Regions from separate parts of the Micromonospora sp. CMU55-4 genome, predicted to be linked through region 3. Evidence: riboswitches for the same ligand, from Rfam matches in the RefSeq annotation. Region 3 holds a riboswitch; each other region holds the start of a gene.
What was found. Region 3 has a riboswitch for cyclic di-AMP ahead of HA073_RS27775 (transglycosylase family protein). Riboswitches for the same ligand answer to the same signal wherever they lie in the genome.
Positions count from the first base shown of each region.

Region 1: another riboswitch for cyclic di-AMP. It lies ahead of HA073_RS31150 (NlpC/P60 family protein); the one in region 3 lies ahead of HA073_RS27775 (transglycosylase family protein).
Region 2: another riboswitch for cyclic di-AMP. It lies ahead of HA073_RS04555 (hypothetical protein); the one in region 3 lies ahead of HA073_RS27775 (transglycosylase family protein).
Region 4: another riboswitch for cyclic di-AMP. It lies ahead of HA073_RS12335 (C39 family peptidase); the one in region 3 lies ahead of HA073_RS27775 (transglycosylase family protein).

Region 1 covers NZ_JAAOLH010000008.1:298,705-301,934, reverse strand. The annotation lists gene HA073_RS16960 (pyridoxamine 5'-phosphate oxidase family protein) at 1-119, opposite strand, end outside; gene dcd (dCTP deaminase) at 198-776, shown strand; gene HA073_RS31150 (NlpC/P60 family protein) at 841-1,872, opposite strand; cyclic di-AMP (ydaO/yuaA leader) riboswitch at 1,886-2,023, opposite strand; gene HA073_RS16945 (N-acetylmuramoyl-L-alanine amidase) at 2,262-3,230, shown strand, end outside.
Region 2 covers NZ_JAAOLH010000002.1:282,057-285,286, forward strand. The annotation lists gene HA073_RS04555 (hypothetical protein) at 32-1,057, opposite strand; cyclic di-AMP (ydaO/yuaA leader) riboswitch at 1,061-1,192, opposite strand; gene HA073_RS04560 (YibE/F family protein) at 1,347-2,630, opposite strand; gene HA073_RS04565 (SHOCT domain-containing protein) at 2,795-3,004, opposite strand; gene HA073_RS04570 (metal-sensitive transcriptional regulator) at 3,130-3,230, opposite strand, start outside.
Region 3 covers NZ_JAAOLH010000021.1:82,777-86,006, reverse strand. The annotation lists gene HA073_RS27780 (LLM class flavin-dependent oxidoreductase) at 1-1,129, opposite strand, end outside; cyclic di-AMP (ydaO/yuaA leader) riboswitch at 1,302-1,447, shown strand; gene HA073_RS27775 (transglycosylase family protein) at 1,446-2,090, shown strand; gene HA073_RS27770 (YbaB/EbfC family nucleoid-associated protein) at 2,274-2,723, shown strand; gene HA073_RS27765 (M4 family metallopeptidase) at 2,858-3,230, opposite strand, start outside.
Region 4 covers NZ_JAAOLH010000005.1:318,729-321,958, forward strand. The annotation lists gene HA073_RS12330 (alpha/beta fold hydrolase) at 1-323, opposite strand, end outside; gene HA073_RS12335 (C39 family peptidase) at 569-1,402, opposite strand; cyclic di-AMP (ydaO/yuaA leader) riboswitch at 1,608-1,748, opposite strand; gene HA073_RS12340 (hypothetical protein) at 2,049-2,813, opposite strand; gene HA073_RS12345 (hypothetical protein) at 2,953-3,230, opposite strand, start outside.

The DNA.
Region 1 (3,230 bases), on a different contig from region 3:
CCGCCGTCGGCGCGGACCGTGGCGAGGTAGCCGAAGCCCGGCCCGTACTGCTGCATCAGGAGGCGGATCTCGCCGGCGAGGCGGGGCTCGTCGGCGGCGAATTCGGACCAGGAAGCCATGCGGACATCCTATCGAACACGTGTACGAAGAAGTAGTGCGACACGCAGGTCACCCATACCGGTCGCTATGGTGTTCCGATGCTGCTCTCCGACCGCGACCTGATCTCCGAGATCAAGGCCGGCACGCTCGCGCTGGAGCCCTTCGAGCCCACGCTGGTGCAGCCGTCGAGCATCGACGTACGCCTGGACCGGCTGTTCCGGGTCTTCAACAACCACCTCTACACACACATCGACCCGTCGGTCCAGCAGGACGACCTCACCTCGATGGTGGAGGTGCCCGAGGGCCAGCCGTTCGTGCTGCACCCGGGCGAGTTCGTGCTCGCCTCCACGCTTGAGGTGATCTCGCTGGGCGATCAGCTCGCGGGCCGGCTCGAGGGCAAGTCGAGCCTGGGGCGGCTGGGTCTGCTGACCCACTCGACAGCCGGCTTCATCGACCCCGGCTTCTCCGGTCACGTCACGCTGGAGCTGTCGAACGTGGCGAACCTGCCGATCACGCTCTGGCCCGGCATGAAGATCGGCCAGCTCTGCATCTTCCGGCTCTCCTCGCCGGCCGAGCACCCGTACGGCTCGGCCGTCTACGGCTCGCGTTACCAGGGGCAGCGCGGCCCGACGCCGAGCCGGTCCTGGCAGAGCTGGCGCACCTGGCCGACGCGCTGACGCCGCCCGCAGTTGTTAAGAAGGGCCCCCTCCTCTACCGGAGGCGTTAAGAGGGGGCCCTTCCTTACACGCGGCCGTAGCTGTTGATGTCGCCGTCGTCGACCCGCTTCATCGTGATGGGCTTGCCGGACTGGGAGGCGTGCACCACCCAGCCGTCGCCCACGTACATCGCCACGTGGTGCAGGTCGCTGTAGTAGAAGACGAGGTCGCCGGCGCGCAGCTCGGCCCGGCTGATGCGCTTCGTCACGCCGTGCTGCTGGCGTGCGCTGTGCGGCAGCGAGACGCCGCCCTTGGCCCAGGCCGCCATGGTGAGGCCCGAGCAGTCGAAGTGGTCCGGGCCGGCGGCGCCCCAGACGTAGATCTTGCCGATCTGGGCGCAGGCGAACTTCACCGCCGCACCGGCCGGGCCGCCGGGAAAGCCGGCCGGGCAGGGCGCCGGGCGCAGCGGGCCGCCGCCGCCCTTGCCGTACACCTTGAGCCGCAGCTTCTCCAGCTTGGCGATCTCGGCGTCGATCTGCTTCTTCTTCGCCGCGAGCTGGGCCTCGGTGCGCGCCAGGCCGGCGATCATCTCGTCCAGCGGCTTCTTCTTCGCCGCCAGCTCGTCGCGCAGCGCGGCGACCGAGCGCACCTGCTCGTGCTGGCGGTGCGCGAAGCGGTCGAGCAGCTCCAGGCCGTCGACCAGGTCACCGGGTGAGCGGCTGCCGAGCAGCGCGTTGACCGTGGAGAGGTTGTCGGCCTTGTAGGCGTCGGCGGCGAGGCCGCCCACCTGACCGAGCGCGGCGTCCACCCGCGCCTGGAGGGGTGCGATCTGGCGGCCGAGCGCGTCGGCCTGCCTGCGCCGCGCGGCGAGCTGCTCGCGTACGTCGTTGACCTGCTCGATGACCGGTTCGAGCTTGTTCCAGTCGCGGTCGATCTGGGCCTCGATCTCGGCGACCGAGGGTTCGGCGTGTGCCGCAGTGGCGCCGCCGGTCAGTACGACGGCGGTGCCGACCAGTGCGGCGAGGGCGGTGGTGAAGCGGGACCAGCGGGAACGCGGCGCGGCGCTGGACCGGTCGACCGACCGGTTCGACGACGGCCGCGGGGCATGGAGTGCCACCGGGCGTCCGTACTCCTTCTTCCGTACCGCCTACCGGGTTAGCTGACGGATTCGGGCGGGAAGGGAGCCGCCCTACCGCAGCAGTGCTGCGGATTCACCCCAGGTACCTGGTTCCCCGGCTCGCCCGGAGGCGACTCGGCGGTGTCGGACCGTCACCGACCGGGTTGGACGGTGAGACGTGCGGCCGACGATTCACCAGAGTAGGGACCACCGTTATCGATCCGCAACTTCCAGCGCCGTGACACTCCGTACGCGATCCAGCGCCACACCGCGCACGGAGGTGAAATTTTCTTTCACGACTGATTACTTACTGGAAAGGTATTGACCGTCGCGGGTGTGCGGAGTGAGGGTGGAAACGCAGTGACCCCCATCCCTGTCCAGGAGGTTCGATGCATCTCTCCGCCCCGCCGTCGGGCAGACGGATACTGCTCGCCGCCGCCGTGGCCACGGCCACCGCGCTGGCGACCACCGGCCCGGTTACCGCCGCGCCGGACACGTCCGCGCCCGCGAGCGACCGGCAACAACAATACGCCGCCGCCGCGGCCGAGTACGGCGTGCCCCAGAACGTGCTGCTCGGTGTCTCCTATCTGGAGTCCCGCTGGGACACCCACCCGGGTCAGCCCAGCACCAGCGGCGGCTACGGCCCGATGCACCTGACCGACGCCGCGCACATCCTCGCCACGCCGGGCAGCGCCCACGTCGACGAGGACGAGGACCCGCGCGGCGACGACTCCCGGCCGCTGAAGCTCGACCCGGCCACCGCCGCCGCGCCGACGCGGGAGACGCCGCTGCCGAGCGCCTCGCTCCAGACGCTCGACGCGGCCGCCGCGCTCACCGGGCTGGACGCGGGGACGCTGCGCACCGACCCGGCCGCGAACATCCGCGGCGGCGCGGCGCTGCTGTCGTCGTACCAGAAGGCTCTGGGCGGGCCGGTCGGCGCCGGCACCGACCCGGCGGCCTGGTACGCCGCGGTGGCCCGCTACTCCGGCGCGGACACCGCCGACGCGGCGGCGGCCTTCGCCGACGAGGTCTACGACCAGCTCGGCCAGGGCGCCACCCGGACCACCGACGACGGCCAGCGGGTCACGCTCGCCGCCACCGCCGCGAAGCCGGACCGCTCCCGGCTGGCCCGCCTCGGCCTGCGCACCGCGCAGCGGCCGGACGGGCTGGAGTGCCCGGTCCGGCTGGCCTGCGAGTGGATTCCCGCGCCCTACGAGCAGCTCAGCGACGACCCGGGCGACTACGGCAACCACGACCTGGCTGACCGGCCGAAGCAGCAGAAGATCGAGTACATCGTCATCCACGACACCGAGGGCTACTTCGGCCCGAGCGTCGACCTGGTGAAGCGGGCCGACTAC
Region 2 (3,230 bases), on a different contig from region 3:
ACGGGGGCGGCCCCTTCTTGCTGCGTCCAGGTCAGAGCATCGACATGTGGACGTGGTCGGTGTGGTTCGACGGCCCGCTGTACGACCTCCAGCCGGTGGCCGGGAACCAGATCTGCCGGTTCCAGATCACGTAGTAGATGCCCAGCCGGTCGGCGTTGCGGATGAGGAAGGCGGCCACGTCGTTGCCGTACTTGCGGGTGTCGTTGTTGTGCCAGGGTGAGAAGCCGCTGTTCTGCAGCGACCAGTCGCACGCCTTGCCCTTGGGGTGCTCCCACGGCCCGCCCGGCCGGTAACAGCCCACGAAGCGCGTGTAGCCGGCGCGCCGGACCTCCTTGTAGGCGTGCAGCGTCCGCGGCGTGATGCAGCCCGAGGTGGTCGGGTCGTTCTCGCTGCACGACTCGGCCTTCCAGCCGCCGTCGGCGGTGCGGCCGGGGCCGATCTTGGCGACCGGTGAGGTGGCGTCGACCAGGCCGCCGGTGAAGCCGAGGCCGCCGACGAGCTTGAGGGCGCGTTCGGCCTGCACCTTCTCGCGCTCCATCGCGTTCTTCTGCTTCTCCTGCTCGCGCACCTCGGCGTCGAGCGCGATCTTGGCCGTCTCGGCGCGGTTCTTGACCGCGTTGATGGCGGCCAGGCGCTGCGCGTTGAGGAGGTTCAGCTCGTCCAGGGCGTTGACGCGGCGGACGAACGAGTCGGGCGAGTTGCTCTCCAGCAGCATCGCCATCGCGCCCATCCGGCCGGTCCGGTAGGACTGGGCGGCGAGCTGGTTGACCTGCGGGCTGAGCGCCTCGAGTTCGGCCTGTGCCGCCTGTACCTCGGCGGCCAGCCGCCGCTGGCGGTCCTGCGACTTGGCCAGCTTCGCCTTCGCCTGGAGGAAGTTCCGGTTGGCGCTGTCGATCGCCTCGGTGATGAGCGGTGGTTCGCCGTCCTCCTCGTGCCCGGACGGCTTCGGGGCCGCCGCGGCGGGGGCCGCCGTCGCCGAGTTCGGCCCGGCCAGCACTGCCAGCGAGGCCAGCACGGCCACCAGGGGTGTCAGCCAGCGGCGCAGGGGTGGCGTCACAGTGTTCCCTTCCGTCGGCCGCCGACCGGGTTAGCTGACGGGTTCGGGACGGAAGTGGCCCCTACCGCTCGCGCGGATTCACCCCATGTACCTGGTTCCCCGGCTCGCCCGCAGGCGATTGGGCGGCGGCACCGCTGGCGCCGGTGCGCGCCTTCGGCGGTGACCGGCAGCGAGGTTACCCGACAGCACTCCTGCGGATCTACGTCCGGAAGCCGACCAATAGCGAGATTTCGCCGTGGCGCACCGTGACCAGCGTCGCGTTTGAAATCGATGGTCACCGTGCGGAGTGTCACCATGTCGCCTCCGTACTCTTTCCGCCGCCGAGCGCCTCCAGCGCGTCGTCGCGTCCGGCCGGCGGACGGGGCGGCGGGGGTACGGGCGACGCCGGCTCCGGACCGGGCGCGCGCCGTCCGGCGGTGGTCACGATCGCGGCCAGTGCGGTCGTCAGCGGTACGGCGGCGATCAGGCCGAGCGTGGCCACCGCGCTGCGGACGATCTCCTGGGCGAGGAACTCGCTGGTGAGGATCTGGCTCACCGGGCGGGAGTCGGCGACCAGCAGGAGCAGCAGCGGCAGCGACGCGCCCGCGTACGCCAGCACGATGGTGTTGACGGTGGACGCGATGTGGGCCCGGCCGACGCGGGTCGCCGCCCGGTAGAGCTGCCGCCGGGACAGCCCCGGGTTGGCGTGCGCGAGTTCGGTGACGGTGGCCGCCTGGGTGACGGTGACGTCGTCCAGCACGCCCAGCGAGCCGATGATGATGCCCGCCAGCAGCAGTCCGTGCAGGTCCACGTCGCCCTGGAACATGGACAGGGTGGTGGCGTCCTCGCTGCCGAAGCCGGTCAGGTGGGTGGCGGACGTGGCGAGCAGGCCGAGCACGCCGGTGATCACGAGGCTGCCGAGCGTGCCGAGCACCGCCACCGACGTCTGCGCGGTGATCCCGTGCGTCAGGTAGAGCACCACGAACATGATCAACGCGGCGCCCACGATCGCCACCAGCAGCGGCGGCTGGCCGCCACCGATGCCGGGCAGCACGAAGCCGAGCAGGATGGCGAAGCTGGCCGCCAGGCCGCCGAGCGCGGCGAGCCCGCGCCAGCGGCCGAACGCCACGATCGCGGCGGCGAAGAGCACCAGCAGCCAGATCAGCGGTGTGCCGCGCTGGTGCTCGGCGATGTTGTAGGACTTCATCGAAGGGTCGGCCGGGTCGATCAGCTCGACCAGGACGATCTTGTCGCCGACCTCGACCCGGGGCGCGCCCGGTCCGGCCGGGAGCGGCGTCTCGACCTGCCGTCCCGCGTCCGGGCCCTGCTCGGCGGCGACGGTCGCGGTGCCGCAGGGGCCGCCCGCGCCCTCCGGGGCCTCCGGCGTCGGCGGGCAGGGTTCGGTGACCACCCGGGTCACGGTGCCGTGGTAGCGGGGGACGTCCGCGCCGCCGACCGGCTCCCGGTCCTGCCGGGGCCAGAGCACCAGCGCGGCGATCACGGTGAGCGCGAACAGCGGCACCACCACGGCGACGAGCAGCCGCCGTACGCCCGGTGGCGTGGGCGGTGCGGGGCGGGTGTGGTCGGCACCCAAGGCGTCTCTCCCAACGGTCGCGGCGACGCCTGGTCCGCCGGACCGGTCTGGTCACCGGGCCGGCGCGGACGTGTCGACCACGTCCGGGTCGTCGCCCCGACATGGTAGGCAGCCCGGCTGGGTGCTCCCGGACACCGTGACCGGTGACGCGCGCCCCGCGCGGGTCAGGCCAGTCCGGCCCGGCGTCGCCGGTACTCGTCCTCGTCGATCTCGCCGCGGGCGTACCGCTCGTCGAGGATGCGCCGGGCCGCCGTCGGCCCGGACCGCTGCGGGCCGGTCCACCGCACGGCCAGCCAGAGGAGCCCTGCCAGCACCGCCAGCACCGCCAGGGACCAGATCCACATCCAGCCCATCATCGGGCTCTGCCACATCATCGGGCCGCCCTCCGTCCGTCACTGCGGGTCCGCCGGGGCCGGCCTGCCCGCCACTTCGACGGTACGGCCGCACGGGCGCGTCGGCGCGGGTCGATGTGCCCTGCTCGGAGGGGCGGAGGTCCCGTTCAGCCGCGCTTCATCAGGCGGCCGACGGCGGCCATCATCTCGGTCGCCATCTCGTCGGCCCGGCCCTCGGCGGCGCCCTCGTGCATGCAGTGCCGCGCGT
Region 3 (3,230 bases):
GCTCCTGGCGCAGGTGGTCGTGCACGTCCACCAGGTGCTGCCCGGCGGCCTGCCCCCGGGGTGGGTAGACCTGGCCGGCCGGAGGCGGCGGGGCGGTCGGCCGGGTCGACTCGTCCCAGGGGCGGCGCGCGCTCAGACGTACCCCCGGGTCCGGGGTGGGGGTGACCGCCAGCGTGGCCGCGCCGCCGGTGGCGGCCGTGTCGTCGGCGACCGCGCGGGCCCCGCTGCCGGGTGCGGTGCGCTCGGCGGCGACGAGTTCGCGGACCGCCGGCGCGACCTCCTGGGCGAAGATCTGGATCGCGCGCGGCTCGTCGCTGCCGAGGATGAACGTGGTGATGCCGTGCTCCAGCGTGAGCCCGGCCAGCTCCTCCACCCACTGCTCCGGCGGCCCGGCCAGGAAGCCGGCCGACGAGCGCGCGAACGTGCCGGTCACGTTGAGCATGCGGCGGATCTCGGCCGGGTCGCGCCCGGCGGCCTGCGCGCCCTCGTCCACGAGCGCGTTCAGGGCGGGCAGCTCGTCGGGGCCCTTGGGCAGGTAGGACAGGGAGGGCAGCCAGCCGTCCGCGGCGCGGCCGACCAGGCGCAGCATGCGCGGCTTGTACGCGCCGACCCAGATGCCCACCCGATGCGCGGGCGCCGGACCGCGCTTGGCGCCGACCACCCGGTAGTGCTCGCCGTCGACGCGGATCATGCCGCGGCGGTCGGTGTCCCAGACCTCGCGGATCACCCGGATCGCCTCGTCCAGGGCCTCGACCGCCGCGCCGGGGGACAGGCGCCGCCCGCCCGTCGCCTCGATCGCGTCCCAGAACGCACCCGCGCCGAGTCCCATCTCGACCCGGCCGCCGGTGAGCAGGTCCAGGCTGGCCACGCTGCGGGCCAGCACCACCGGCTGGCGCAGCGGCAGGTTGAGCACGTTGCCGGCCAGGCGGATGCGCTCGGTGACGGCGGCCACGTAGGACATCAGCGTCCAGGTGTCCAGGAACCCCGGCTGGTACGGGTGGTCCTGGAACGTGACCAGGTCCAGCCCGACCTGTTCGCAGAGCGTGGCCAGCGCCACCACCTGGTCGGGCTGCCCGGCGGCGGGCGTGATGAAGCCGCCGAAGGTGAGCTCGTGTCCGTGATCGGTCATCCGTCCCGCCCCTCCCGTGATCTTGCTCGGCCCTGCCACGGTAGCTCCACAGGTGGTAGCCCGGCCGGGTGAACACCATCACAAGAAGTGGACGATCGTCGCAAACCGTCCTTAGCGTCGGTTTCGTTCGCATTCGCGGGCACCGCGGGCCGGAAACGCCAAATCCCGCCGCCGGCCCCGGTAACCGAACCTCGTGCGGGAGCGGGGGAACCACACGTTCCACGGTGCATCGTCACCTCGGGGTGAAGCCGCCACCGGCGGCCGGGCTCCTCGGCCCGAACCCGACAGCTCACCTCGTCGGCGTGGAGGAATCCACATGGCAACTGCATACTCGGCCCGAAGCCGCCGTACCGCTCTCGGAGCGGTCCTGGCCGGCGCCGCCGTCGGCGCCGCGAGCCTGTTCGGCCCGGCCACACCGGCCAGCGCGGGCGTCAACTGGGACGCGGTCGCGCGCTGCGAGTCCGGCGGCAACTGGAAGATCAACACCGGCAACGGCTACTACGGCGGGCTCCAGTTCTCCCGCGCCACCTGGAACGGCTACGGCGGCCAGAAGTACGCCGCCCGCGCCGACCTGGCCAGCCGGTCCGAGCAGATCGCCGTCGCGGAGAAGGTGTTGCGCGGCCAGGGCATCGGCGCGTGGCCGGTCTGCGGCAAGAAGGGCGGCTCGGCGAACGCCGCGGCGACCCGGTCCGAGCGGGCGGCCCCGAAGAAGGCCACCTCGAAGAAGTCCGCCCCGAAGCGGGCCGCCACGCGCAAGGCCGCGCCGGAGCGGGCCGCGACGACGTCAGCGCCGCAGCCGTCGGCCGGGACGTACGTGGTCCGGCGCCGGGACACGCTGTCGGAGATCGCCGTGGCGCAGCGCGTCGACGGTGGCTGGCGCGCCCTGCACGAGCGCAACCGGGCAGTGGTCGGCGACGACCCCGGCCTGATCTTCCCCGGTCAGCGGCTGCGTCTGCGCTGATCTGGTCCGGACGCCCGGCCGGTTCGACCCGGCCGGGCGTCCGGCCGCCCGCGACACGCCGCGCCGCCGGTGTCCGGCCTGCTCGCGGCGCCGGACGCCACCCGTGACGGCCGCTGACCGCGATTCGTCGGAGCCGGTTGCTAGGGTCACGATGATCGGCTCAGACGTGAAGAAAGCGCGGAAATGACCAACGATCCGTTCTCGGCGGCCGCGAGCATCGACGAACTGCTGACCCGCACGCAGCAGGCGCTCACCGCGATGCGCTCCCGGGCCTCGGAGCACGCCGACGGCGAGCCGGGCGACCTGCTGCGCGCCGAGGGCACCGCAGCCGACGGCCGGGTCCGCGCGGTCGCCGTTCAGGGTGGCCGGCTGGATTCCGTGACGATCGACCCGGACTTGGCCGGCGAGCCCCTCGACGTCCTCTGCGGACATGTCACCGCCGCCGCCAACGCCGCGCTGTCCGAGCTGGACGCCCGGGTCAGCGCGTCGGCGCGGGCCGACGCCGACGCGCTCGCCGCCCGGCTCGGCAGCATGGGTGACCAGGCCGAGCTGTTCGGTCGCGCGATGCACGAGGCGGCCGCGCGGATCCACCGCGACCGCGGCACGGCGTCCCAGGCCGGGCGTCCGGCCTGACCCGACCGCACACGGCCCGGCACGACGCGGCGCCGCCCCGGCACGCGGCGGCGGCCACGCGCGACGCGGCACCGCCCGGCACGACGATGCGGCCGGCCGCCGGGAGGACGACGACCGGCCGCGCTACGCCACGGTCAGCTCAGGGTGACCGCGGTGTCGTCGACGACGAAGGACGTCTGCAGTGAGCTGTCCTCCACGCCGCTGAACGAGATGGTCGCCGTGGTGCCTGCGAGCGACGAGATGTCGAAGGACCGCTGCACGTAGCCGGTGGCCTTGTTCAGGTTGGAGTAGGTGGCCAGCGTGGTGCTGCCGGCCTTGACGGTGAGCTTGTCGTACGCGGTGCCGGTGGTCGTCTCCGCGCTGTCGATGTGCAGCCAGAAGCTGAACGTCGCGCGGCATCCGGCCGGGATCGTCACCGACTGACTGAGCGTGTCGGTGTGCGACGAGCCGTACCCGTCCAGCCACGCCTTGTACGAGCCGCCGTGCGCGGCCTGGCCGCTGTCGGTG
Region 4 (3,230 bases), on a different contig from region 3:
CCCACCACCGCGTCCACCGGAAGAGCCCGCTGCCGGGCCGCGAGCGCCAGCGCCACCACCCCGCCGAGCGAGTGCCCGAGCAGCACCAGCCGGTCGTGCGGGCCCAGCCGGAGCGGACCGAGCCCGTCCGCGACGCGCTGGGCCAGGGCGTCGAACGAGTAGCCGTCGAGCGGCGGCGACCAGCCGTGGCCGGCCAGGTCGGGGGCGAGCCAGCGCCCGGGCCAGCGGCGCTCCAGCAGCGGCGCCCAGGGCAGCCACACCTCGCCGGTGGCGCCCATGCCGTGCAGGAGAATCAGGTGCCGGTTCCCCGTCGCATCGCCCATTGGCGCAGTCTGCCACCGCCCGCCCCGGACACGCGAGACCGAACCCGCCCCGCCCAAACCGCCCGCCCTCGCCCTCGCCGCCGATCTTGGAGTTGTGGTGCCTCCCATAGCGGGGTGAGCCGGGCATACCAGGCGCCACAAGTCCAAGATCGGCGCGCCGAGAGGGCGGCGGGCGAGGGGCGGGCGGGGACGGGGAAGGCCGGCGCCCCGGGACGGGGTGCCGGCCTTCGCAGGGTGCGGGGCGGTCAGGCGGAGTAGCCGCGGCTGGCGATCCAGTGCGCCAGGTCGATCGTGGTGAGCCAGTACGACGGCAGCGACGGGTCGGCCGAGTCGGCGATCCGGACGGTCCGGCCGTCGTCCTTGTAGCCGATCACCGCGACGTAGTGGCCGCCGGGGAACGAGTGCCAGCCGCCGTTGGTGTCGGTGGCGGTGCCGGCGACGTTCGCGACGACCCCCCGGCCGTTGCTGATCGCCTCGACCACGTCGGCCTGGAGCCGGTCCATCTGGGCCGGGCTGGCCGAGCCGGGAATCATCCGGGTCCGGTACGGGTTGCCCTTGACCTGCTGGTTGAGCACGCGCGTGGTGTCCTCGGCCGAGTTGGTGCCCATCTCGGTGGTGCCGAGCGGGCCGGCGAGTGCGTCCTGGCTGCGCTCGATGCCGGTGGCGCTGAGCGCGTTGCGCACGGCGGCCGGGCCGCAGTAGTAGTAGTTGATCTGCGCCTGGTAGTCGTAGTCCAGCGTCTTGCTCGACGGCGGCTTCGGCGCGGCCTTGGTGACGTCCGGGTCCGCCGCGGCCTTCTTCGCCGACGGGGAGGCGCTGGGCGACTTGCTGGGCTCGGCGCTCGGCGACGCCGGCGGGACGACGATGCGCGCCTCGCCGCGGCTGGCGGGCTCGCCGAGCCGTGCGCCGAGTTCGGCGACCGAGGCGGTGTTCTCCTGCCGGACCGGGGCGTCCTCACCCGCGGCGAGGGCGGTGCCGGCGCCGGCGGCCAGCACGAGCGCCGCGGCCGATCCGGCGATGATCTGGTACGGGCGTTCGGTGGCGATCCGCCGCAGCTGACGCTTCAGGTGGTGCTTCACGAAATCCTCCACGGGGGGCGTGATCGGCACACGCCGGCCCGGCACGTGGAGGGGTTCACACGTGCTGGCAGGCCGGATGGGCCGGGGAACGGGTACGCCCGCGATGCCGGGCGCCCAGGGGCGGTTTGCCGGTCGCGTCAGGCGAGCGCGGGTACCGCGGAGCCGTGGAGGCGGGGGGACGATCGAGGGGTGGGCACGAGGATGGGACTCCTTCCGTGGCCGCCGACCGGGTTAGCTGACGGATTCGGGCGGGAAGTACGCCCTACCGCGGCAGTGGCCGCGGATTCACCCCGATGGTGCTCATGGTTCCCCGGTTCGTGATGACACGATTAGGCGGGTCGGCGCGGCGTCGCCTTCTGCGATCGGTTACCGCACCGGACGCGCCGACACTACCGGCGGGTACTGCCCCTGCCAAGCGCTCCCACCTGCGTAAACATGATCCCCGGTAACGGATTTCGGAACAGCCGGTTACTCACTTCACTCAATGGGACAAGCGGTGGTGACGGCGCCCGGGAGGCGAAAAGGGGACAGACGGCGAGCGCCTGACCGGCAATGGCGCGGCTCATTGGCCTGTTCTGCGCTCCACGCCCGTTTCGGCGCCGGGGGTGAGCCGGCTCACCACATTCCGGGTAACAATTCGGTCGCCTCAGCCGACCCGGGCCGGACGCCAGCGGGCGTTGCGGACGGACGCGCCGACCGGCAGGGGGATCGTCGCCACGCCGCGGGACACCGGGGCGGGCCGCACCGCCAGGGTGGCCGCGTACGCCTCGGCGGCGAGCGTACGGGCGGCCTCGGCGGCCAGTTCGGCGTCCCGCCACGCCTGCCGCTCCCGCTCGGCGGCGCTCTCCCAGCCGGCCCGGCGCCGGTCCCGTACGGCCCGGGCCAGCACGATCTCCTGCTCGGCCGGGTGCCGGCGCGGGTCCCACCCGTTGCGGCGCGCCAGCACGTCGGCGAGTTGCCGGGCGGACAGGTCGCCGCGCCAGTGCGCCGTCATGGCGGCGTGGTGCAGCCAGCGCTCCCGGGCCGCGTACTCCGCCGGGGTGCGCGGGGTGCGCGGGGCGGCCAGCGGGGCGGCCCCGGCCAGCCGGCGGGCGGCGCTGTCCGCCTCGTCGTACGCGGTCCAGGCGCGTTCCGCCTCGTCCTGCGCGGCCAGCCACCGTTCCCGGCGGCGACGGGCCGTCTGGGCGGCCCCGGCGGCGGCCACCGCCACCTCCTCGGCGTACCGGACGAGGTCGTCGCGGCGCGCGGCGTCCTGGTCCACCGGATCGGCGGCAGCCTCGGCGACGTCGTCGCGCTCGGGCCGGGCCACCAGCGCGGCGAGCAGGCCGAACGTGAGCAGCATCAGGAAGGACCAGATGGCGGCGGCCTCGGGGACCGCGGTGAGGAAGTGGTAGAGAGCGGTCTGCGACATGGTCGGCACCTCACGGGAAGAACCTGGCGGGAGACTCCGCACGGCCGGTCGGGGCGCGGCGCGAGGGCGCCGGGCCGGCGAGGGGCGGGTGCGGGATGACGTTCGGTGGGTGCGGTGACGGGCGCGGCCCGTGGGCGGATCAGCGGGCGGGCGGGGCCCGCAGGCCGACCGGCGCGGTGATCCGGCCGGCCGGGACCGGCTGCGGGTCGTTCGGGAGCGTGTCGGTGGCCCGTGCGGCGGGCGCGGGTGCGCCGTCGGGACGGGCCTGCCGCTCGGCGGCGCGGTCGGATTCCGGTCGCGGGGCGGCCGGCGTGCTCACGTACGCCGGGCCGGCTGGCGCGGCGGCGGCGGCCGGCAGCGTGGCCGCGCCGAACGAACAGGCGACGACCACGGCGAGACTGGCGAGCATCCGGGCGG